DNA from 4 places in the Azonexus hydrophilus genome. Region 1 is predicted to be linked to each of the others. Evidence: predicted binding sites of a transcription regulator. Region 1 holds the regulator's gene; each other region holds the start of a gene.
What was found. The regulator sigma-54, encoded in region 1, starts transcription at its own class of promoters, with help from an activator protein. The targets are predictions, from matches to a motif close to TGGCACGCTTNCTGCTNA.
Positions count from the first base shown of each region.

Region 2: a site for sigma-54 is predicted at 2,424-2,441, ahead of cydP (cytochrome oxidase putative small subunit CydP). Genes of this name have one in related genera too.
Region 3: a site for sigma-54 is predicted at 2,741-2,758, ahead of nifL (nitrogen fixation negative regulator NifL). Genes of this name have one in related genera too.
Region 4: a site for sigma-54 is predicted at 3,772-3,789, ahead of glnA (type I glutamate--ammonia ligase). Genes of this name have one in related genera too.

Region 1 covers NZ_CP151406.1:410,304-416,045, reverse strand. The annotation lists gene hprK (HPr(Ser) kinase/phosphatase) at 1-692, opposite strand, end outside; gene ptsN (PTS IIA-like nitrogen regulatory protein PtsN) at 701-1,150, opposite strand; gene hpf (ribosome hibernation-promoting factor, HPF/YfiA family) at 1,202-1,525, opposite strand; gene AADV58_RS01955 (RNA polymerase factor sigma-54) at 1,540-2,994, opposite strand; gene lptB (LPS export ABC transporter ATP-binding protein) at 3,019-3,753, opposite strand; gene recX (recombination regulator RecX) at 3,750-4,184, opposite strand; gene recA (recombinase RecA) at 4,177-5,199, opposite strand; gene AADV58_RS01935 (hypothetical protein) at 5,412-5,615, shown strand; gene AADV58_RS01930 (pseudouridine synthase) at 5,616-5,742, shown strand, end outside.
Region 2 covers NZ_CP151406.1:2,554,842-2,560,583, forward strand. The annotation lists gene ahpF (alkyl hydroperoxide reductase subunit F) at 1-852, opposite strand, end outside; gene AADV58_RS12290 (sigma-54-dependent Fis family transcriptional regulator) at 960-2,285, opposite strand; gene cydP (cytochrome oxidase putative small subunit CydP) at 2,475-2,651, shown strand; gene AADV58_RS12300 (cytochrome ubiquinol oxidase subunit I) at 2,641-4,197, shown strand; gene cydB (cytochrome d ubiquinol oxidase subunit II) at 4,207-5,349, shown strand; gene petA (ubiquinol-cytochrome c reductase iron-sulfur subunit) at 5,361-5,742, shown strand, end outside.
Region 3 covers NZ_CP151406.1:1,344,430-1,350,171, forward strand. The annotation lists gene nifA (nif-specific transcriptional activator NifA) at 1-1,163, opposite strand, end outside; gene nifL (nitrogen fixation negative regulator NifL) at 1,178-2,698, opposite strand; gene rsxA (electron transport complex subunit RsxA) at 2,974-3,552, shown strand; gene AADV58_RS06600 (RnfABCDGE type electron transport complex subunit B) at 3,565-4,092, shown strand; gene rsxC (electron transport complex subunit RsxC) at 4,104-5,651, shown strand; gene AADV58_RS06610 (RnfABCDGE type electron transport complex subunit D) at 5,648-5,742, shown strand, end outside.
Region 4 covers NZ_CP151406.1:684,964-690,705, reverse strand. The annotation lists gene ntrC (nitrogen regulation protein NR(I)) at 1-595, opposite strand, end outside; gene glnL (nitrogen regulation protein NR(II)) at 643-1,704, opposite strand; gene AADV58_RS03325 (DUF4124 domain-containing protein) at 1,726-2,172, opposite strand; gene glnA (type I glutamate--ammonia ligase) at 2,284-3,699, opposite strand; gene AADV58_RS03315 (cation diffusion facilitator family transporter) at 3,890-5,053, opposite strand; gene AADV58_RS03310 (rhodanese-like domain-containing protein) at 5,100-5,552, shown strand; gene nadA (quinolinate synthase NadA) at 5,613-5,742, shown strand, end outside.

The sequences.
Region 1 (5,742 bases):
AGCTTCAATTTCATCTTTCGGCGCGAGGCGGTCTCGCCGAAGATGGTGCGGATATTGAGCAGGCCGAGGCCGCGGACTTCGAGGAAATCGCGCAACATGCCTGGGCAGCGGCCTTCGATGGTGGTCGGCGCGATCCGGGCCATCTCGACCACATCATCGGCGACCAGGCCATGGCCGCGCGAGATCAGCTCCAGCGCCAGTTCGGATTTGCCAACCCCGGAATCGCCGGTAATCAGCACGCCCATGCCGAGCACGTCCATGAACACGCCGTGCAGGCTGATGGTGTCGGCCAGGCGCGCCGACAGGTAGATGCGCAGGTGATCGATGACCGCCGAACAGTGCTTGGGCGACAGGATCAGCGGCACGTCGGCGGCCTTGCAGGCATCGACGATGAATTCGGGGGGCTTCAGGCCGTCGGCGACGATCATCGCCGGCGTGCGGGCCGACAACAAGTCGATGAACATCTGGCCGAAACGCCGCTCGCCGATGCGCATGGCCCAGTCGTACTCGGCCTGCCCCATGACCTGCAGGCGTTCCGGGTGGATGATGTTGATGTGGCCGACGACGTCGGCGCCGTAATTGCTGGCGGCCTTGAGCTCGATGCGCCGGTCGTTGCGCTGACCGGCCAGCCAGTTGAACAACAGCTTTTCGCGGTTGTCCTGGTACAACTGCTCCAGGCTGATGTGCCGCACGGCGCCGGTCAGGACTTCTTGAACAGTGCCAGCACCGCTTCGGCGTCCGGGGCGGCCTGCAAGGCTTCGCGGAAGGCGCGGTCGGAAAAGCGCTGGGCCAGTTCGGACAGGATCTGCAGATGCTCTTCGGTCGCCTGTTCCGGTACCAGCAACACGAACAGCAGGGTGACCGGACGGCCGTCCGGGGAATCGAAGGGGATCGGCGTCGCCAGACGGATCAGCGCGCCGGCGGCCTGCTGGAGGCCCTTGATCCGGCCGTGGGGAATGGCTACACCCTGGCCAAGGCCCGTGGAGCCGAGTTTTTCGCGTGCGAACAGGCTGTCGAAAATCAACGAACGCGACATGTCGAGCCGGCTTTCGAACAGCATGCCGGCCTGTTCGAAAACACGTTTCTTGCTGCTCGCATCCAGGTCAAGCAGGACCTGGTCGGCAGTCAGAATGTTGTCTAGAGGGTTCATGGGAACTTTGCAGCAAAGAAACCGCACCCCGAGGGGTGCGGTCGGTCAGGCTTAGTCGTCGATGTGCATCGACGGCTTTTCGCCACGATGGTGGTCCTGCAGCTTCTGCTTGTACTTCTGGACCTGGCGATCGAGCTTGTCGAACATGGCGTCGATGGCGGCGTAGAGATCGTCCCCGGCTTCCTCGACATGCATGTCCTTGCCCGGAACGTGAACGGTGACTTCGGCCTTCTGCTTCAGCTTTTCAACGGAAAGCACGACGCTGGCGCCGGTAACCTTGTCGAAATGACGGAGCACGGGATCGAGCTTGTTCTCGACGTATTCGCGCAGTGCCGGGGTGACTTCGATATGGTGACCGCTGATTTGCAGATTCATTTTTTCTCCTCTCTCTACAGGGTCTTGCGTAAATTGACCGGTGGGATGTTGAGCGATTCACGGTATTTGGCAACCGTGCGTCGGGCAACGACAATTCCCTGCTGGCCTAGTATTTCGGATAATTGACTATCCGACAAGGGCTTCTTGCCATCTTCCGCCGAAATCAATTGCTTGATCAGGGCACGAATGGCCGTGGCAGAACAGGCACCACCAGTATCGGTGGACACATGGCTGCCGAAGAAGTATTTCAGTTCGAAGATGCCGCGCGGCGTGGCCATGTATTTCTGGCTGGTAACGCGGGAAATCGTCGATTCGTGCAGGCCGAGCAAGTCGGCGATCTCGCGCAGCACCAGTGGCCGCATCGCCACTTCGCCATGTTCGAAGAACTGGCGCTGGCGGTCCACGATGGCCTGGGTGACGCGGTGGATGGTATCGAAACGCTGCTGGATGTTCTTGATCAGCCAGCGGGCTTCCTGCAACTGGCCGCTCAGGTTGCCATTGCCGCGACGCTGGCGGGCAAGGATGTCGGCGTACAGGCGATTGACGCGCAGGCGCGGGTAAGCATCCGGGTTGATGTAGGCGGTCCATTTACCCTTGAGCTTCTTCACGATCACGTCGGGCGTGATGTAGCGCGCTTCGTCCTGTGCGTAACCGGCGGCCGGCCGCGGATTGAGGCTGGTGATCAGCTCGTGCGCGCCGCGCAGGATTTCGTCATCGCAGCCGGTCAGGCGGCGGATCTTGACGAAATCGCGGGCAGCCAGCAATTCCAGGTGCTTGTCGGCAATGGTCAGGGCCAGCGTGCGCTCGGCGCAATCCTCTTCGACCTGCAGTTGCAGCAGCAGACATTCGCGCAGGTCGCGGGCACCGATCCCGGTCGGATCGAAATTCTGGATATGGCGCAGGGCGATTTCGAGCTCCTCGAGCTCGACCTCGTACTCGGGCGGCAGGGTTTCCAGCAGTTCTGCCAGCGGCGTGGCGAGATAGCCGTCGTCGCTGAGTGCTTCGATCAGGAAACGGACCAGACTGCGATCGCGATCGCTCAACTGGGTCATCCCCAGTTGCCAGCCGAGGTGCTCGCGCAGGCTGACGCTGGAAGCGTGGGCGTCCTGCGGATCGTTGTCGTCTTCCTCGTCGCGGCCGGCGCCGGTGAAGGTGCCGGCATCGCTGGACCAGCGATCGTCGTCGACGTCACCGGGCGTCATCGGCGGCTCACCCTGGGCATCCTCACGCGACTCGCTCGCCGGTGCGGGTTCGCTGACCGGCTTGTCGGGCGAATCGAACTGCTGGGCACCGGCGAAGGACTCGCCCGGTCCGTCGTCGTCGCGCTCGAGCATCGGGTTTTCCAGCAGGTAGCGTTCTATTTCCTGCTGCATCTCGACGGTCGACAACTGCAGCAGCTTGATCGACTGCTGTAATTGCGGCGTCAGGGCCAGATGCTGCGAAAGCTTGAGCTGAAGTGCCGGTTTCATTGATGCAATCTTGGTTTGGCGAGATCAGAGGCGGAAATGCTCGCCGAGGTAAACCTTGCGTACACTCTCATTGTCGACAATTTCCTCCGGACGTCCAGAGGAAAGTACATGACCGGCGTTGATGATCACCGCGTGATCGCAGATGCCAAGCGTCTCGCGCACGTTGTGATCGGTGATCAGGACACCGATGCCGCGTTCCTTGAGGAAGCGGATGATTTTCTGGATTTCCAGCACGGCGATCGGATCGACCCCGGCAAACGGCTCGTCGAGCAGGATGAAGCGCGGATTGGTCGCCAGCGCCCGGGCAATTTCAACGCGCCGCCGCTCGCCACCGGACAGTGCCGCTGCATTCACGTGGCGGACATGGGTGATGTGCAGTTCGTTGAGCAGGCTTTCCAGCCGCTGGCTGCACTCTTCGGCCGGCAACTTCTGCAGTTCGAGCACGGCGAGGATGTTTTCTTCGACGTTGAGCTTGCGGAACACCGAGGCTTCCTGCGGCAGGTAGGACAGACCGGTGCGGGCGCGTGTATGCATCGGCTGGTGGGTGAGGCGCTCGTCGTCGATATAGACTTCGCCGCCATCGGCGGCCACCAGGCCGACGATCATGTAGAAACAGGTGGTCTTGCCGGCACCGTTCGGCCCGAGCAGACCGACCACTTCGCCGGAGCGCACCGAGAAGGACACGTCCTCGACGACGGTGCGCGCCTTGTAACGCTTTTTCAGGTTGTGCGCGGACAGAGTGGCGGTTGGCTGGCTCATTCTTCTCTAGCTCCGCGCAGGGTCTGGCGGATCGCTTCTGCAGAAAAGCCGCGATATTGCAGGAAACGCATCTGTTTGGCACGTTCTTCTGCAGATTGGGGGGGCTGCCCGAATTTTTTCGCCCAGATCGCCCGGCAACGTTCACCCTCGTCGCCGGCCTCGGGCAGGGCGGCTTCGATGTCGCCATCGCTGACGCCCTTGTGCCGCAATTCCTGGCGCAGGCGGCCATTGCCGTAGCGATTGGCACGCGCCGAAACGCGCTGGCTGGCATAACGGGTATCCGACAGCAGGTGCTCGGCCTGCAAGGCATCGAGCACCGCCGTCAGGGCTTCTTCACTGTCAGCATGCGCCGCGAGTTTGGCATGCAGCTCGGCCCGGCTGTGATCTCGCCGGGTCAGACACTGCAAGGCACGCACCCGCAGATCAGCCATTGGCGGCCTTGCTCGGCTTGATCACGGTGGTGCTCGCCGCTTCGCGGATGCCGGCTTCAATTTCCTGGGCGATTTCCGGGTGCGACTTGAGGAATTCGCGGGAATTGTCTTTGCCCTGGCCGATCTTCTCGCCCTTGTACGAATACCAGGCGCCGGATTTGTCGACCAGCTTGTGGGCGACGCCCATTTCGACGATCTCGCCCTCGCGGGAAATCCCTTCGCCGTAGAGGATGTCGAAGATGGCTTCGCGGAAGGGCGGGGAAACCTTGTTCTTGACCACCTTGACACGGGTTTCGCTACCGACCACCTCGTCGCCCTTCTTGATCCCGCCGATGCGGCGGATGTCGAGACGGACCGAAGCGTAGAACTTGAGCGCGTTGCCGCCGGTGGTGGTTTCCGGCGAGCCGAACATGACGCCGATCTTCATCCGGATCTGGTTGATGAAGATGACCAGCGTGTTGGTTTTCTTGATGTTGGCGGTCAGCTTGCGCAGCGCCTGCGACATCAGACGGGCGTGCAGGCCGACCATCTGATCGCCCATCTCGCCCTCGATTTCGGCACGCGGGGTGAGCGCGGCCACGGAGTCGACGACGATGATGTCGACCGAGCCGGAACGGACCAGCATGTCGGCGATTTCCAGCGCCTGTTCGCCGGTATCGGGCTGCGAGATCAGCAGTTCGCCGACATTGACACCGAGTTTCTGGGCGTATTGCGGATCGAGCGCATGTTCGGCATCGATGAAGGCAGCGGTACCGCCAAGCTTCTGCATTTCGGCAACGACCTGCAGACAGAGCGTGGTCTTGCCCGACGATTCCGGGCCGTAGATTTCGACCACCCGGCCGCGCGGCAGGCCGCCGACGCCGAGTGCGATGTCGAGGCCGAGCGAACCGGTCGACACGACCTGGATGCCCTCGTCGATTTCGGCATCGCCCATCTTCATGATGGAGCCCTTGCCGAACTGCTTTTCGATCTGTTGCAGCGCTGCGGCGAGCGCCTTTGCCTTGTTGTCGTCCATGTTCATACCTCGAAACGTTGTGTGGATTATGGCACAGGGCCATGGATGGAACAAAAATTGCTCAATGGATACATCGAAAGCCGTTTTGCCGAAATGACAATGGCAATAACGGATTTTAGGGAAGATGACGACAGGCGCGGTATATTCTTCGCCCCTTGCGCAAGCCGCCGGAATTCCGGTTCACCAAACACTGTACAACTATACAGTATTCGATGAAAAAACCATCACTTCGCTTATTTGTCTTCAGCGCCTTGCTGCTGACCACCGCGACCCAGGCCGCACCCGCGCCCTGGCACTGGTGGGTGAGCAAGGCGGACGGTGCGCGCATCTGCATGCAGACCCCGCCGGGCGAGGGCTGGGCCTACAGTCGCGGCCCTTACCGCGATGCCCGGTGCACACTGCCGGCCCGTCGCTGAATGCGCCGCTATCTGCCGCCTGCCGAGCCGCTGACGATCATCCACGTCGATGACGGGCTGGTGGTCGTGGACAAGCCGTCCGGGCTGCTCTCAGTCCCCGGCCGCGGCGAGGACAAGCAGGATTGCG
Region 2 (5,742 bases), 1.3 Mb from region 1:
GTTCATCACGTCGACCTCGTAGGCCTTGACGTGCTGCTCCAGCGCGGCGACCAGCTTCGGTCCTTCGGTTTCCTTGACCGAGATGAAGTTTTCGATGCCCAGCGTATCCATCACCTGGCCGCCGAAACGCTCGGCCAGCACGCCGGTGCGGATGCCCTTGCGGGCGGCGTAGATGGCCGCGGCCGAACCAGCCGGACCACCACCGACGACGAGCACGTCGAAGGCTGCCTTGGCGGCCAGTTCTTCGGCGGCGCGGGCGGCGGCGCCGGTATCGACCTTGGCCAGGATTTCCTCGATCAGCATGCGCCCGGCACCGAATTCCTCGCCGTTCAGGTAGGTCGTCGGCACGGCCATGATCTGGCGGGCCTCGACTTCGCCCTGGAACAGCGCGCCGTCGATCATCGTGCTGCTGATGTTCGGGTTGAGCGCAGCCATCAGGTTGATCGCCTGAACGACGTCCGGGCAGTTGTGGCAGGACAGGGAAATGTAGGTCTCGAAATCGAGCCGGTCGCTCAGGTTCTTGACCTGATCGATGACCGCCTGCTCGACCTTGGGCGGATAGCCGCTGACCTGCAGGAGAGCCAGGACCAGCGAGGTGAATTCGTGGCCCATCGGCAGACCGGCAAAGCGGATGCGCGGCGTCTGCCCCGGCACGGTGACGCCGAACGAGGGAATGCGGGCGTGCGCTTCCTCGCGCAGGCTGACCTGCGGCGAGCAATCGAGGATGTCGTTGAGCAGCGCGCGCATTTCCTGCGACTTGTCGTCTTCGCCCAGCGCGGCGACCAGTTCGATCGGGCCTTGCAGGCGCTGCAGGTAAGCCTTGAGTTGTTCCTTGATGGTGCTGTCGAGCATGGTGTTCTCCCTGAATCAGTTGGTCTGGCAAATCGGTCAGGGGCCATATTAGGGAGGCCGCCTCTATTTATCCAATTGATTGAAACAATCCACTGGATACCTATTGGCTATTTCAGGCCAAGTGCCTTCAGGCGCCGGTACAGGGTGCGCTCCGACCAACCCAGATGCGCCGCCAGCGCCTTGCGGCTGCCCCGGAAACTGCGCAGCACCGCCGGCAGATCGACCTCGGCCGGTAACGCAGGCCGGGAGGCCGTCGCGCCGGCAAGATGGCTCGGGACAAGGTCCGGCCTACCCGCCTGCATGCCCACAGGCAGATGCTCGGGACGGATTTCGTCACCGTCGCACAGCAGGCAGGCGCGTTCGAGCAGGTTGCGCAATTCGCGCACATTGCCGGGATAGGCATAAGCCGACAGCCATGCCCTGGCGTCGGCAGAAATGCCCAGCGGCCGGCCGGCGGCAACCCGGGCGAGCAGCGCCTCGGCCAGCAGCAGCACGTCGTCGCCGCGCTCGCGCAGGGGCGGCAGGAAGATCGGGAAGATGTTCAGGCGGTAGAACAGATCCTGGCGAAAGCTGCCGGTCTCGACCATCTCGGCCAGCGGCCGGTGCGTCGCCGAAACGATGCGGACCTCGGCCTTGCGCAGTTCCGGCGAGCCGACCCGACGGTAAGTGCCGGTTTCGAGCAGGCGCAGCAGCTTGACCTGGATCGACAGCGGAATATCGCCGACCTCGTCGAGGAACAGCGTGCCGCCGGCCGCCGCCTCGACCAGCCCGGTCTTGCGTACGGTGGCGCCGGTGAAGGCGCCGCGCTCGTGGCCGAACAACTCGCTTTCGAACAGTGTTTCCGGCAAGCCCGAGCAGTCGACCGCAACAAAGGGCTGGTCGGCGCGCTTGCTGATCCGGTGGATGGCGCCGGCGACCAGTTCCTTGCCGGTGCCCGATTCACCCTGCAGGAGCACGGCGGCGTCGGAGGGCGCGACGCGGGCAACCATTTCCATCATCCGCACGAAGGCCGGCGAACGGCCGATCAAGCCCTGCGCATGGGCCTGGCTGCGAGCGCCGGGCAGCGGTTCAAGCTTCTCGATGTAATAGACGATCTCGCCGCTGGCATCGCGGATCGGCGACAGCTCGATGTTCTCGAAGCTCTCGCCCTGCGGCGTGTGGTGCAGGTGCAGCACGCGCTCGCGCTGGCCGGATCGCAAGCTGCGCTGCAGCGGACAGAACTCGCCGGCCTGGTCGCAAGGCACATCGTAGCGGTGCGAAACCTCGTAGCACTTGCGCCCGACGACTTCCTGCTGATCCAGCCAGTTGGCGCGATAAGCGTCGTTGGCAGCAATGATCCGGTAGTTGCGGTCGCACAGGATGTGCGGCTCGGGCAAGGTCTGCAGGAAGGAAACCAGTTCGCTGAGCTGGGGGCTACCGTTGTTATCTGCCATTTCTCCGCCAATCACTGCCATTGATCACTGCCACACTCTGCCATAACTGGCAGAAAAAGCCCAGAAAATCCCCCTGCGACGAAACGCCGCAGGTTTTCAAATCAATGACTTGCGGCGAATTTTCAGCCCCGCTCGGGCTGGCACGGCTCTTGATAAGCAAAGACTGTTATTCAACCACCGGAGCCCGCCATGGACCGACGCGACCGCCGACTCAGACGCGAACTGATCCTTCTCGTCATCGCCAAGCTGATCGTCCTGACGGCGATCTGGTGGCTGTTCATCCGCGACGTCCGGGTCGCCGTCGACGACACGACGGCCGCCCGTCATTTCACCACCGCCCCGCAAGGAGAAACCCATGCTCAGTGAAGAGCTTGTCGACCTGTCCCGGCTACAGTTCGCGATCACCGCGATGTACCACTTCCTGTTCGTGCCATTGACCATCGGCATGACCTGGATCCTGGTGATCATGGAATCCGCCTACGTGATGACCGGCAAGACCATCTACAAGGACATGACCCGCTTCTGGGGCAAGCTGTTCGGCATCAATTTCGCGCTCGGCGTGACCACCGGCATCACCATGGAGTTCCAGTTCGGCACCAACTGGGCCTACTACTCGCACTACGTCGGCGACATCTTCGGCGCGCCGCTGGCCATCGAAGGCCTGATGGCCTTCTTCCTCGAATCGACCTTCATCGGCCTGTTCTTCTTCGGCTGGGACCGTCTGTCGCGCAAGCAGCATCTGCTGGTGACCATCCTCATGGCGGTCGGCACCAACCTGTCGGCGCTGTGGATCCTGATTGCCAATGGCTGGATGCAGAATCCGGTCGGCGCCGAATTCAGCTACGTGACCATGCGCATGGAGATGGTCGATTTCTGGGCCGTGTTGTTCAACCCGGACGCCCAGGCCAAGTTCGTCCATACCGTCTCGGCCGGCTACGTCACCGGCGCCATGTTCGTCCTCTCTATCTCGGCCTTCTACCTGCTGCGCGGGCGCGACGTCGAGTTCGCCAAGAAGAGCTTCCGCATCGCCGCCGCCTTCGGCTTCGCCTCGATCTGCTCGGTCATCGTGCTCGGCGACGAATCCGGCTACACCGTCGGCGAAGCGCAGCAGACCAAGCTCGCCGCGATGGAAGCGATGTGGGAGACCGAACCGGCACCGGCCGGCTTCAACCTGATCGCGATTCCCAACGAAGCCGAAATGAAGAACGACTTTGCCATCGAGATTCCCTGGGTCATGGGCATCATCGGCACCCGCTCGCTCGACCAGCAGATTCCCGGCATCAAGGAAATCCGCGAGAAGAACCGCGAACGCATCCTGTCCGGCATGGAGGCCGTCGTCACCCTTGAAGCCTTGCGCAAGACCCCGAACGACGCCGCGCTCAGGGAAGAATTCGAGCAGCACAAGGCTGATCTCGGCTTCGGCCTGCTACTGAAGAAATACGTTGTCGACATGCGCGACGTCACCCCGGAAATCATCGACAAAGCCGTAGCCGACACCATCCCGCGCGTTGCCCCGCTGTTCTGGACCTTCCGCCTGATGGTTGCCTTCGGCTTCCTGATGCTGGCGCTGTTCGGCGCCGCCCTGTGGTACTCGATCAAGGGCAATTTCGCCGACAAGCCGTGGCTGCTGCGCGCCTCGCTGTGGATGCTGCCGGTGCCCTGGCTGTCCTGCGAGCTCGGCTGGTTCGTCGCCGAATACGGCCGCCAGCCCTGGACCATCTACGGCGTGCTGCCGACTCACATGTCGGTGTCGACGCTGTCGGTCGGCAGCCTGTATGGCTCGCTCGCCGGCTTCATCGGCTTCTACACACTGCTGCTGGCGGTCGAAATGTACCTGATGGTGCGCTTCGCCAAGCAGGGTCCGGGCAGCCTGGGTACCGGCCGCTACGACAATGAATACGCTCACGCCTGAGGAACAACCATGCTTTTCGATTACCCCACGCTGAAACTCATCTGGTGGCTACTGGTCGGCGTCCTGCTGGTCGGTTTCGCCATCATGGACGGCCACGACATGGGCGTCGGTACGCTGCTGCCCTTCGTCGGCAAGGACGACGTCGAACGGCGCATCGTCATCAACACCGTCGGCCCGCACTGGGACGGCAACCAGGTCTGGTTCATCACCGGCGGCGGCGCCATCTTCGCCGCCTGGCCGCTGGTCTACGCCACCGCCTTCTCCGGCTTCTACTGGGCGATGCTGGCCGTGCTCTGGGCGCTGTTCTTCCGCCCGGTCGGCTTCGACTACCGGAGCAAGATCAACAACCCGACCTGGCGCCAGACCTGGGACTGGGGCCTGTTCGTCGGCGGCGCCGTGCCGCCGCTGATCTTCGGCGTCGCTTTCGGCAACCTGTTCCAGGGCGTGCCCTTCCATTTCGCCGACAACCTGATGCCCTACTACACCGGCAGCTTCTGGGGTCTGCTCAACCCCTTCGCCCTGCTCTGCGGCGTGGTGTCGACGGCAATGATCACCTTCCACGGCGCGATCTACCTGATGCACCGCACCGAAGGCGCCGTCCAGCGGCGCACGCAGACGGCCATGCTGGTCTTCGGCAGCCTGCTGCTGCTCGGCTTCTCGGCTGCCGGTGTCTGGCTGTGGCAGGGCATCGACGGCTACGCCATCGTTTCGGCGGTCGATGCCGGCGCCTTACCCAATCCGCTCGACAAGGAAGTCATCCGCCAACCCGGCGCGTGGCTGGCCAATTACGATAAAGCCCCGCTGACCATGGTGCTGCCGGCTCTGGCTTACGCCGGCACGCTGGCGGCCATGCTGCTGGCGGTCAACCGCGCCACGCTGGCTGCCTTCGTCGCCTCGTCGCTGGCCATCGTCGGCGTCATCGGCACCGCCGGCGCCTCGCTGTTCCCCTTCGTGATGCCCTCGTCGACCGATCTGCGCTCCGGCCTCACCGTCTACGACAGCGTCTCCAGCCACCTGACGCTGAACATCATGCTCTGGGCGACGCTGATCTTCATGCCAATCATCATTGCCTACACCGGCTGGGCCTACAAGGTGATGGCCGGCAAGGTCACCGCCGCCTACATCCGTGAGAACGACCACGCCGCCTACTAAGGGAGAACGCCATGTCCGAATGCCTGTGTTCCGGTGAGTCCTTCACCGTCTGCGACAGCCCGGCCCGCCGCCAGTGGATCATGGCCACGGCCGGTGCCGGCGGCGCGCTGGCGCTGACTGCCATCGTGCCCTTCGTCAGCAGCCTGATGCCGTCCGAACGCGCGCTCGCCGCCGGTGCGCCGGTCGAGGTCGACATCGGCAAGCTGGCGCCGGGCGAGATGATGGTCGTCGAATGGCGCGGCAAGCCGGTGTGGATCCTCAACCGCACGCCGGAAATGCTCTCCGCGCTGAAAAAGGCCGAACCGATGCTGGCCGACCCGGCTTCGGCCGTCACCTCGCAGCAGCCCGCCTACGCGGCCAACGAAACCCGCTCGCCGGTGCCGGAAATGCTGG
Region 3 (5,742 bases), 930 kb from region 1:
TCGCGTAGCGGCGGCAGGAACAGCGGCATGACGTTCAGGCGGTAGAACAAGTCCTCGCGGAAGTCGCCCATCTCGACGGCGGTTTCCAGATCGCGGTGGGTGGCGGCGATGATGCGCACATCGACCTTGATCGTCTTGCTGCCGCCGACGCGTTCGAACTCGCCTTCCTGCAGGATGCGCAGTAGCTTGGCCTGGAAGGCGGCCGAGACTTCGCCGATTTCGTCGAGGAACAGCGTGCCGCCGTTGGCCTGTTCGAAGCGGCCCTTGCGCGCTTCGACGGCGCCGGTGAAGGCGCCGCGTTCGTGGCCGAAGAGTTCGGATTCGAGCAGGTTCTCGGGCAGCGCGGCGCAGTTGAGCTTGACCAGCATGTTGCGCGCGCGCGGCGAGTTGTAGTGGATGGCGTTGGCGATCAGTTCCTTGCCGGTGCCGGTTTCGCCGCGGATCAACACGGTGGTGTTCCACTTGGCGACCATGCGCGCCTGTTCGAAGACCCGGCGCATGACCGCCGAGCGTCCGACCATGCTGTCGAAACCGTGCTGGTGGCGGACGGTGCGGCGCAGCAGGTCGCGTTCTTCGAGTAGGGTCGATTTTTCCTGCTGAACGTCGAGCGAGAGCTTGAGGCTCTGGCCGATCAGGTTGGCGACCATCTCGACGAACTGGGCGCGTTCCTCGAGCAGGCCGTCTTCCGGTGCTTCCGGCTGGACCGCGAGGACGCCCTGGAGGTTGCCGCCGACCTTGATCGGCACGGCGATGAAGGGCAGTTCCGGTTCGTACAGCCCGACCCGGTTGAGGAAGCGTGGCTCGTCGGCGACGCGTTCCAGCTTGAAGGTGCGGGGCTTTTCCAGGATCAGGCCAATGATGCCTTCACCGGGGCCGTATTGGGCGCTGTCGGCAGTCGGGCCGTCGGGGTTGTAGATGGTATGGATGGCCAGCTTGCCGCTTTCGGCATCGACGACGCCGATCAGTCCGCGGCTCAGCCCGGCTTCGTCGTGCAGCACGCGCAGCAGGTCGTGCAGGGTTTCGTTGAAGGCCAGCGAGCGGCTGAGCACGCGGCTGACAGCGTACAGCGCCGACAGCAGCAGGATGTTCAGTTCGTGCGTTCGACAGTAGCCGCCCGGGGGCGGGCATTCGTCGGCAGCGTGGAGGGTGTGGTGGTCGTGCATGTTGTGTGTCCTGCTCAGATCGGGTCGCCGTCGACGCGGAATTCGACGATGGCGGCGCAGCCGCCAGCCGGACTTTCGTCGAGATCGATGATGCCGCCGTGGTCGGCGACGACCTGCTGGGCCCGCGACAAGCCGGTGCCGATGTGTTTGCCACTGCCGTTCTTGGCCGTGAAGAAAGGCTCGAAGGCCTTGTGCCGCCACTCCATCGGAATGCCCGGGCCGCTGTCGAGGATGGCGACGCGCAGGCAGTCATCGACGACTTCACTCTTGATCTGCAGTTCGCGGCGCGGCCAGCCCTTGACGTTCATGGCTTCGATGGCGTTTTCAACGAGGGCCTTGAACAGCATGCGCAATTGCAGTGGCCGGCCGTTCAGTGGCGGCAGCACCGCCGAGGGTTGCCAGTCGACGGTGATGCCGGCGCTGAGCAGGCGCGGCGTGCACACTTCGAGCACGTCGCGCAGGATTTCGTTGAGATTCACCCGGATGAGGATTTCATGCGGACTTTGCGGGATCACCTGGCGCAGCGATTCGATGTGCTCGCGGCTGTTGTCGAGCGCGTGCCTGAGCATTTCGGCGCTGGCCGGATCGCGGCGCTGGAGCACGGCGACTGCCGAAGCCATGACGTTGAGCGGCTCTTCCAGGCGGAACACCGCCGCCGACAGCCCTTCGCGGATCGCCGCCGTGCGTTCTTCCTCGGCCAGCGAAGCTTTCAGCGCGGCGCCCTTGGCTCGCTCCTGTTCCTCGCGCAGGTTGGTGATGTCGGAAATGACCAGCAGCAGGCCGGGCTGGCCGGCGGCGCAGAAGTAGCTGTCGGCGCATTCGCTGTGCATGGCGATCACCGAGGCGCTGACCGACAACCAGCGGGCGCGGCCGCCGGGGCTGTCGACGCGCATTTCGCGGTTGCTGAATTCGCAGAGCCTGGGGTCGCTGGCCAGGGCTTCGTACCATTCCGGTGCCAGGGCATCGAGCAGACGGTGCGCCGGCTCCTTGACCCGCATGTCGGTGAGCAGTTTCTTGTAGGCGTGGTTGTCGAGGACCACGCGGCCGGTCGGGTCGAGCAGGGCGAAGGCCACCGGCGAGGCGTCGATCACCGATTCGATCAACTGCTTCTGGTTGAGCACCGTGCGCTCCAGCCGATGCAGTTCGGTGATGTCGCGGTGCATGCCCAGGAAATGGGTGATTTCACCCTTGTCGTTGACGACCGGCGTGATCGACAGTTCGGCGAGATAGGTACCGCCGCATTTGCGCTTGTTGAGCAGCTTGCCCGACCACGGCCGGCGGGCCTTGAGCGAGGCCCACATGTCGGCGTACAGCGCCGGCGGTGTGGTGTGATTGGAGAGTACGGATTCGTTCAGGCCGACGATGTCCTCGGCGCTGTAGCCGGTGATCCGGCTGAAGCTGTCGTTGGCATAGAGGATGCGAGCCGACGGATCGGTGATCGAAATGGCCAGGTCGGCCTGATGAACTGCCTGGCGATAGACCTCGGGCGGCAGGATGTCTTTGAGGTCGTTCTGGGTCAGGGGCTGAGCCGACATGATCTAACTCCGGAAAGGGCCGGTAAGGGTCTGGATCGGTTAAAAGCAGATTCCATGCCGCCTTGTGCGGTTTGCTGCAAAGGCCCTGTTTGTCGTGGTCTCGGCGTGAATTCGACAATTTTCTGTGGGCTTTGCGACAAATTGTTTTGCCTGTAATGCACCAATTTGGTGTGTTGCCTCCAAAAACGGGGCTGGACGGGCATGGGGCGGGGAATCCCGGCGATGGCACGGCTTATGCAATGAAGTCGGCGAGGTCCAACCCGAGTCTTCCGTCCATGAGCGAAATCCTGTTACTGCTGCTTTCCACCGCACTGGTCAACAATGTCGTGTTGATCAAATTCCTTGGCCTGTGTCCGGTCATGGGCGTATCGAAAAGTGTCGATAGCGCCTTCGGCATGGGTTTGGCGACGACCTTCGTGCTGATGCTGGCCAGCGCCGCCTCGTGGATGCTCGACAACTGGCTGCTGCAGCCGCTCGGTCTGGGCTACCTGCGCATCCTGACCTTCATCCTGGTGATTGCGTCGGTCGTGCAATTCACCGAGATGTTCGTCAAGAAGACCAGTCCCGGGCTGTACCAGTCGCTGGGTATCTACCTGCCGCTGATCACCACCAACTGCGCCGTGCTCGGTGTCGCGCTGCTCAACGTCCAGCAGGAGTTCAGCCTGTTCAAGAGCCTGCTCTACGGTTTCGGCTCGGCACTCGGCTTCACGCTGGTGCTGCTGATCTTTGCCGGCCTGCGCGAACGCGTGGCGCTGGCCCGCGTGCCGGCCGCCTTTGCCGGGGCGCCCGTTGCCTTCATCACCATCAGCCTGCTCGCCCTGGCCTTCATGGGCTTCTCGGGCCTCAATGTTTAAGGGAGGACTGCCATGATCGCCGCCATCCTCAGCCTGACCGTGCTCGGTGCCATCCTCGGCATCGCGTTGGGCATCGCCAACAAGTTCCTCAAGGTCGAGGGCAATCCCATCGTCGATGAACTGGTCGACCTGATGCCCGGTTCCAATTGCGGCCAGTGTGGTTATCCCGGTTGCGTCGGTGCGGCCGAAGCCATTGTCGCCGGGACTGCTCCGGCCACCTGCTGCCCGCCCGGTGGCAAGGCGCTGGTTTCGGCGATTGCCGCCAAGCTCGGCCTGACCGTCGATCTCTCGGCGCTCGGCGACGACGGTCCGAAAATCGCCACGGTTGCCGAGGAGCTGTGCATCGGCTGCTGCCGCTGCGCCCGAGTTTGCCCGACTGACGCCATCCTCGGCGGGCCGAAACAGATCCACAACGTCTTCCGCGAAGCCTGTACCGGCTGCGAAGCCTGCATCGAAAAATGTCCGACCGAGGCGCTGGTCATGAAACCGGTGCCGGTCACCCTGCAACACTGGGTGATGCCCAAGCCCCGCCTGGCCTGAGAGTTCATATCATGGGATTCATGAATCTGTTCAAGCACTTCCTCGGCGACGACTGGGGCGTGCATCCCGACGACCGCAAACGCCCCGCCGCCGACCGGCCGCTACGCACGATGCCGGTGCCGGAAAAACTCTATCTGCCGCTGCAGCAGCATCTCGGCGGGCCGGCGCGGCCGGTGGTGCTGGTCGGCCAGCAGGTCAAGAAGGGCGAATTGATCGCTGAAGCACAGGGCATGATCTCGGCGCCGATCCATGCGCCGACGTCGGGCACGATTGTCGCCGTCACCGACATCACGGCGCCGCATCCCTCGGGCCTGACCCTGCCGGCGATCATCCTGGCGGCCGACGGGCGCGACGAATGGGTCGATTGCCAGGGGTGTGCCGACCCGTTCGCCCTTGATCCTGCCGAGATCGGCAAGCGGGTTGCCGCGGCCGGTGTCGTCGGCCTGGGCGGCGCGGCCTTCCCGTCGGCGGTCAAGCTGACTGGCGCCGCCCGCTCCAAGGTCAAAACCCTGGTTATCAACGGCGGCGAATGCGAGCCCTACCTGTCCTGCGACGACCGCCAGATGCGCGAGCGGGCGGCCGACATCGTCGACGGCATTCGCATCATGCTCCACGCCACCGGCGCCCGCGAGGCGCTGGTCGGCATCGAGGACAACAAGCCGGAAGCCATCGCCGCCATGCAGGCGGCTGCCGCTGGCGTGGCCGAGGTGCACATCCGGCCGATTCCCGCGCGTTATCCGATGGGTTCGGAAAAGCAACTGGTTCAGGTATTGACCGGCAAGGAAGTGGCGGCCGAGAGCCGTACTTTCGACATCGGCATTCTGGTTCATAACGTCGGCACGGCGCTGGCCGTGCGCGCGGCGATCCGCGACGGCCGGCCGCTGATTTCGCGGGTGGTCACGGTCAATGGCAACTGCGCCAACGACCCGGGCAACATCGAGGTGCTGGTCGGCACCCTGGCCGAGGAAGTGATCGCCTTTGCCGGCGGCCTCAAGGGCGACGGCATCGGCCTGGCGCGCCGGGTCATGGGCGGGCCGATGATGGGCATGCAGATTCCGCACTGGCGCGTGCCGGTGGTCAAGGGCACCAGCGGCATCCTGGCGTTCGACGCGCAGGAAGTCGCCGCTCAGGAACCCGATCCCTGCATCCGTTGCGGCAGTTGCGTGAAAGCCTGTCCGATGGGCCTGCTGCCGCTGGAAATGAGCGCCCGCATCCGCAATTCGGCTTACGACGAGGCGGTCGGTATCGGCCTCAAGGACTGCATCGCCTGCGGCTGCTGCGCCTATGTCTGCCCGTCGAAGATCCCGCTGGTCCAGTATTTCGTTCATGCCAAGGGCGAACTGGCGGCGCAGGACCGCAACAAGCTGCGCAACGACGCGACCAAGAAGCTGGCCCAGCAACGCCAGGAACGGCTGGATCGCGAAGCGCGCGAGAAAGCCGAAGCCGCCGCCAAGCGCAAGGCCGAGCGCGAAGCTGCCGCTGCCGCCAAGGCAGCGGCTGAAGCGGCAGCCAAGCAGGCCAGCGAAACCGCCGGCGCCACCGAGGGAGAAAGCGCATGACCCCCGCCACCCTGACCGCCCAGACGGTCGCCTCGCCGCATGCCCATGGCGGCAATTCGGTCAGCCGGACCATGTTCCGCGTGCAACTGGC
Region 4 (5,742 bases), 270 kb from region 1:
GAATCGCCGCAGTGTTGATGGCGACGAAGGGACGTTCGGCGCGCGGACTGTGCCGGTGCAGGGCACGTGCCACCAGTTCCTTGCCCGAGCCGGACTCGCCGGTAATCAGCACGGTGGCGTGCGATAGCGCCAGCCGGCCGATGGCCCGGAAGACTTCCTGCATGGCCGGCGCCTGGCCGAGAATCTCCGGTACCAGCCCCTCTTCCTCGGCCGCACCACTCTGGTGCATCGACTCGTCGATGGCGCGACGGATCAGTTCGAGCGCCTGGTCGACGTCGAAGGGCTTGGGCAGGTATTCGAACGCGCCGCCCTGAAAGGCCGCGACGGCGCTCTCCAGGTCCGAATAGGCGGTCATGATGATCACCGGCACGCCCGGATGGCGCGTCTTCACTTCCTGCAGCAGCTCCAGGCCGGACTGGCCGGGCATGCGGATATCGGACATCAGCACCTGCGGCGGTTCGCAGCCGCCCTCCAGGCTGCTGATCGCCTCGCTGGCCGAAGCGAAGCTCTCGAACGGGATGCCTTCCCGCGACAGCGTCTTCTCCAGCACCCAGCGTATCGAGCGGTCGTCGTCAACAATCCATACCGGTTTCATGTTCTCTTGCCTCTTGTATCGCGATGTCCTGCTAGCTCTAGCAAGACTCAGGCCGACTCGACCGGCAGGCGCAGGGTGAACACCGTCTCGCCGGGTCGGCTATGGCAATCGATGCTGCCTTGATGGTGCTGGATGAAATTCTGGGCAATCGTCAGGCCCAGACCGTTGCCGCCCTCGCGCCCCGAGACCAGCGGATAGAACATGCGCTCGCGGATGTCCTCGGGGATGCCCGGGCCGTTATCAATGACCTTGATTTCCATGGCCAGGCGGTAACGCTTCTTGGCCAGCGTCACCTGGCGCAGAGCACGCGTGCGCAGGATGATCTCGCCTTGCCCGGCCATCGCCTGGGCGGCGTTGCGGGCGATGTTGAGCACCGCCTGGATCAGTTGCTCGCGGTCGCCGACCAGTTCCGGCAGGCTGGTATCGTAATCGCGGCGCACCTGCAGGCTTTCGGGGAATTCCGCGCGTAGCAGGCTGCGCACCCGCTCCAGGATTTCGTGAATATTGACGGTCGCCGGCAACATCGCCCGATGCGGGGTCAGCAGGCGTTGCATCAGGTCCTGCAGGCGGTCGGCTTCCTTGATGATGACCTGGGTGTATTCCTTCAGCGACGGGTTGCCGAGTTCGTGTTCGAGCAATTGCGCTGCACCGCGGATGCCGCCCAGCGGATTCTTGATTTCGTGCGCCAGATTGCGGATCAGTTCGCGGTTGGCCTGCTGCTGCTCGATCAGGCGCTCCTCGCGGCTTGCCGCCAGGTGATGGTCGATCGGCTGCAATTCGAGCAGCAGGCGCATGCCGGCCGCGATATCGGGACGCAAGGGCGTCACCGTGCAGTTGAGGTGCAGGGTCTCGCCATCGGCCCGGCCGAGCGCGATGTTCTGGCCGGTATAACCCCAGTTGTTGTGCAGGCCGTTGTCGATGGCCGACTGCAGGGTCGACGAGCATTTGCAGACATCGCCGAGACGACGCCCGACGACGCTGCGGCTGCTGACCGCCAGCAGGTTCTCGCCGGCCGGGTTGAGATAGCGGATGGCCTGGCTGTCGTCGATCAGGAGTACCGCCGAGGCAAGCAGGTCCAGCCCGGCGAAATTGGCATGGGTGACATTCATGATTTATCCGGAGAATTCCGCTCAGCGCAGATTGGCCAGCTCCCGTTGCAGTGCCTGCAGATTGCGTTCGTGCTGGGCAACCCGGTCACGATAGGGGGCTGCACGTTCCAGACCGCCGCTGGCGGCTTCGCGCTCGGCCAGTTCCTTGCGCGCCTGATCGAGCTTGCGTTGCTCGCCGGCCAGTTCCTGCTCCAGGATGTGGCGCCGGTCGGCATCGCGGGAGCGCTGGGTGTCCTGCTGCACGCGCGGGAAATCGGCCGGTGTCGGATTGCTTGCCGCCCTGGCCGCCGGCGCACGCGGTGCGGGAACGGTATTGCGCTCTTCGCTGACGATGGCCTGGCAGTTGTTATGCACGCGGGTATTGGAAATCAGCACCCCGCCACCGGCTTCCGTACAGCGATAGATCGTCTGCGCGGAGAGCGCCATCGGGACAAGCGCGCAAATCAGGGCAAGCAGTCTACGTGTCATTGGCATGGCTCCTCGTGAACTTTGCAGTTTACTGGGTAAACGATGCGCCGGTAAAAAGGTGAACAAAAAAGGGCGGGAAAGCCCGCCCTTTTTGCATTTCACTGCAATCGATCAGCAGCTGTAGTACAGATCGAACTCGACCGGGTGCGTGGTCATGCGGATCTTGTTCACTTCTTCCATCTTCAGGGCGATGAAGGCATCGATCCAGTCGTTGGAGAAGACACCGCCACGGGTCAGGAACTCGCGATCCTTGTCCAGGTTTTCCAGGGCTTCCTCGAGCGACGCGCAGACGGTCGGGATCTTTGCATCCTCTTCCGGCGGCAGGTCGTACAGGTTCTTGTCAGCCGGATCGCCCGGGTGGATCTTGTTCTGGATACCGTCGAGGCCGGCCATCAGCAGCGCAGCGAAGCACAGGTACGGGTTGGCGATCGGATCCGGGAAGCGGGTTTCGATACGACGGGCCTTGGTCGAGGCAACAAACGGGATACGGATCGAGGCCGAACGGTTCTTGGCCGAGTAGGCCAGCTTGACCGGGGCTTCGTAGTGCGGGACCAGACGCTTGTACGAGTTGGTACCCGGGTTGGTGATCGCGTTCAGGGCCTTGGCGTGCTTGATGATGCCGCCGATGTAGTAGAGGGCCAGTTCGGACAGGCCAGCGTACTGGTCACCGGCGAACAGGTTCTTGCCGTCCTTCCAGACCGACTGGTGAACGTGCATGCCCGAGCCGTTGTCGCCAACGATCGGCTTCGGCATGAAGGTTGCCGTCTTGCCGTACTGGTGGGCGACGTTGTGGGTCACGTACTTCTGGATCTGGGTCCAGTCGGCGCGCTGAACCAGCGTGCTGAACTTGGTACCGATTTCGCACTGGCCGGCGTTGGCCACTTCGTGGTGATGCACTTCGACCGGCACGCCCAGGGATTCCAGGGTCAGGACCATGGCCGAACGGATGTCGTGCAGGCTATCGACCGGCGGAACCGGGAAGTAACCGCCCTTGACGGCCGGACGGTGACCGGTGGCGCCGTTGGCATCGTTGGTTTCGCCAGACTTCCAGGCGGCTTCGCCGGAATGGATCTTCAGCGAGCAGCCGGACATGTCGACCGACCATTCGACGCCGTCGAAGATGAAGAATTCGGGTTCCGGACCGAAGAAGGCGGTGTCGCCAATGCCGGAGGACTTCAGGTAGGCTTCGGCGCGCTTGGCGATCGAACGCGGATCGCGGTCGTAACCACGGCCATCGGCCGGATCAACGACGTCACAGGTCAGGACGACGGTGGTTTCGTCGAAGAACGGATCGACGTAGGCGGTGGACGGGTCCGGCATCAGCAGCATGTCGGAAGCCTGAATACCCTTCCAGCCGGCGATCGACGAACCGTCGAAGGCGTGACCGTTTTCAAACTTGTCTTCGTCGAAGTGCGAAATCGGCACGGTGACGTGCTGTTCCTTGCCACGGGTGTCGGTGAAACGGAAATCGACGAACTTGGCGTCGTTTTCCTTGATCATGCTGATCACGTCTTGCGGGGTTGCCATACGCGTTAGTCTCCTAAGAAAACAAGGTGCCGACCAGTGCGGCACATAACAGTAAATCGTAGCGAATCGGGTTTAGCAGAAAGCATGCCAAGCACTGGACGCCAGATTTTCCATTGTGCCACAAGGGCATGTTCAATCCGACAACAAAACCACTGCACCAAAATAATGCACCATCGCGGTGCAGGCACCGTTATGGTGCGGACAACCAGTTCAAGCGCACGCGACGCACCATCGGCAGTTCTTCAAGGCGGGCCGCCAGTCGTTGCTCGACCTCCGCCAGGGAGGCAGCATCGACTTCGGCCAGCGCCAGATACAGGTCGATCTCGATCTTGCCGGCCAGATAATGCAGGACGATCTTCCTCGGCGCCGGCAGGTCGGCGATCAGAGGCGCGATCATCGGCATCAGGGCTTCCCGCCCCGGCAGCCCGATTGCCGCCAGGTCCGGCTCGAGGTCGTCCTCGGGATCAATATGGACGAGTACGTCGAGCACTTCCGGATGCGCGCGCAAGACCCGGGCACGTGCCGACTCGGCGATGCGATGCCCTTCCGAAACGCTGATCCAAGGATCGACCTGAACATGCGCATCGACCAGCACCTGATGCGCCATGCGCCGCGTACGCAGCGCGTGCAGACCGCGCACCCCGGGCGTTGCCGTCAGGCTGTCACGGATGGCACCCAACTGGGCTTCGTCCAGACCGGTATCGATCAATTCCTTGATCGACGACCAGGCCAGCTCGGCGCCCATGCGCAGGATCATGAAACCCATCAGGGCGGCGGCAAGCAGATCGAGGAAGCCCCAGCCGAGCAGCGCCCCGCCGATACCGACCACGACCACCAGCGCCGAGGCCGCGTCGGCGCGGGTATGCAGGGCATTGGCGGTCAGCAGCTGGGAACGTTGCTGGCGGGCCACGGCGATCAGGTAACGATACAGCCCTTCCTTCGCCACCACCGTCAATACGGCGATCCAGAAAGCCAGCATCTCGACCTGTGGCAGGATCACACCCGCTTGCAGACGCATGCCGGAGTCCCACAGGATGCCGCCGCCGATCAGGATCAGCGAGACGCCCAGCGCCAGCGTGGCCGCTGTTTCGACCCGGGCATGACCGTAGGGATGCGCCCGGTCGGCCGGCACCGCGCTCTGGCGGCTGGCCCAGATGACCAGGAAGTCGGACAAGAGATCGGAAAAGGAATGCAGGCCGTGGGCAATCAGCGATTGCGAATGCGCCAGCCAGCCGACCAGCAGTTGGGCGACGGTCAGCAGCAGGTTGACGACCACGCTGATCCAGGTGGCTTTCTGCGCTGCCTCGGCCCGATCTGCCGCCGTGGCGACCGGCGGCGAATGACCGTCTCTCATGAACTCTGTCCTATACTGTAGGCCTTGATTCTAGCAGCGATCCAAGATGGGCAAACTCAGGGAAATACTCGACCTCGCGCAAACCCGCGCCCGCGACCTCGAACGCCCCTACCAGGGCGAACTGACGCCGCGCGAGGCGTTTGAAATCTGGCAGGCGGCGCCTGGCGCCCGCATCGTCGACGTCCGCACCCGTGCCGAATGGGACTGGGTCGGCCGCATCCCGGGCGCCGTCGAGATCGAATGGAACCAGTACCCGGGCGGCGTGCGCAATCCGAACTTCCTCGCCGAACTGACCCGCCAGGTCGATCCGGAAGCGCTGGTCATGTTCGTCTGCCGCAGCGGCGTGCGCTCGATCGGCGCAGCGACGGTCGCCAGCGAAAACGGCTACAACAACTGCTATAACGTCCTTGAGGGCTTCGAGGGCGACAAGGATGCCAACGGCCACCGCAACAATGTCGGCGGCTGGCGACGTGCCGGATTGCCCTGGCATCAGGGATAATTCGCCCGCTCATTTTTTTGCCTTCACGGCGCGTCGACCGCGCGATTCACCGGAAACAGCATGCACACCGCGACCATCTCCTTCGACCCGTTCAACAAACTCTCCGACGAAGCCTGCCAGGAGCGCATCCGCGCCGCCCGCGCCAAGCTCGGCAAACGCGCCGTGATCCTTGGCCACCATTACCAGCGTG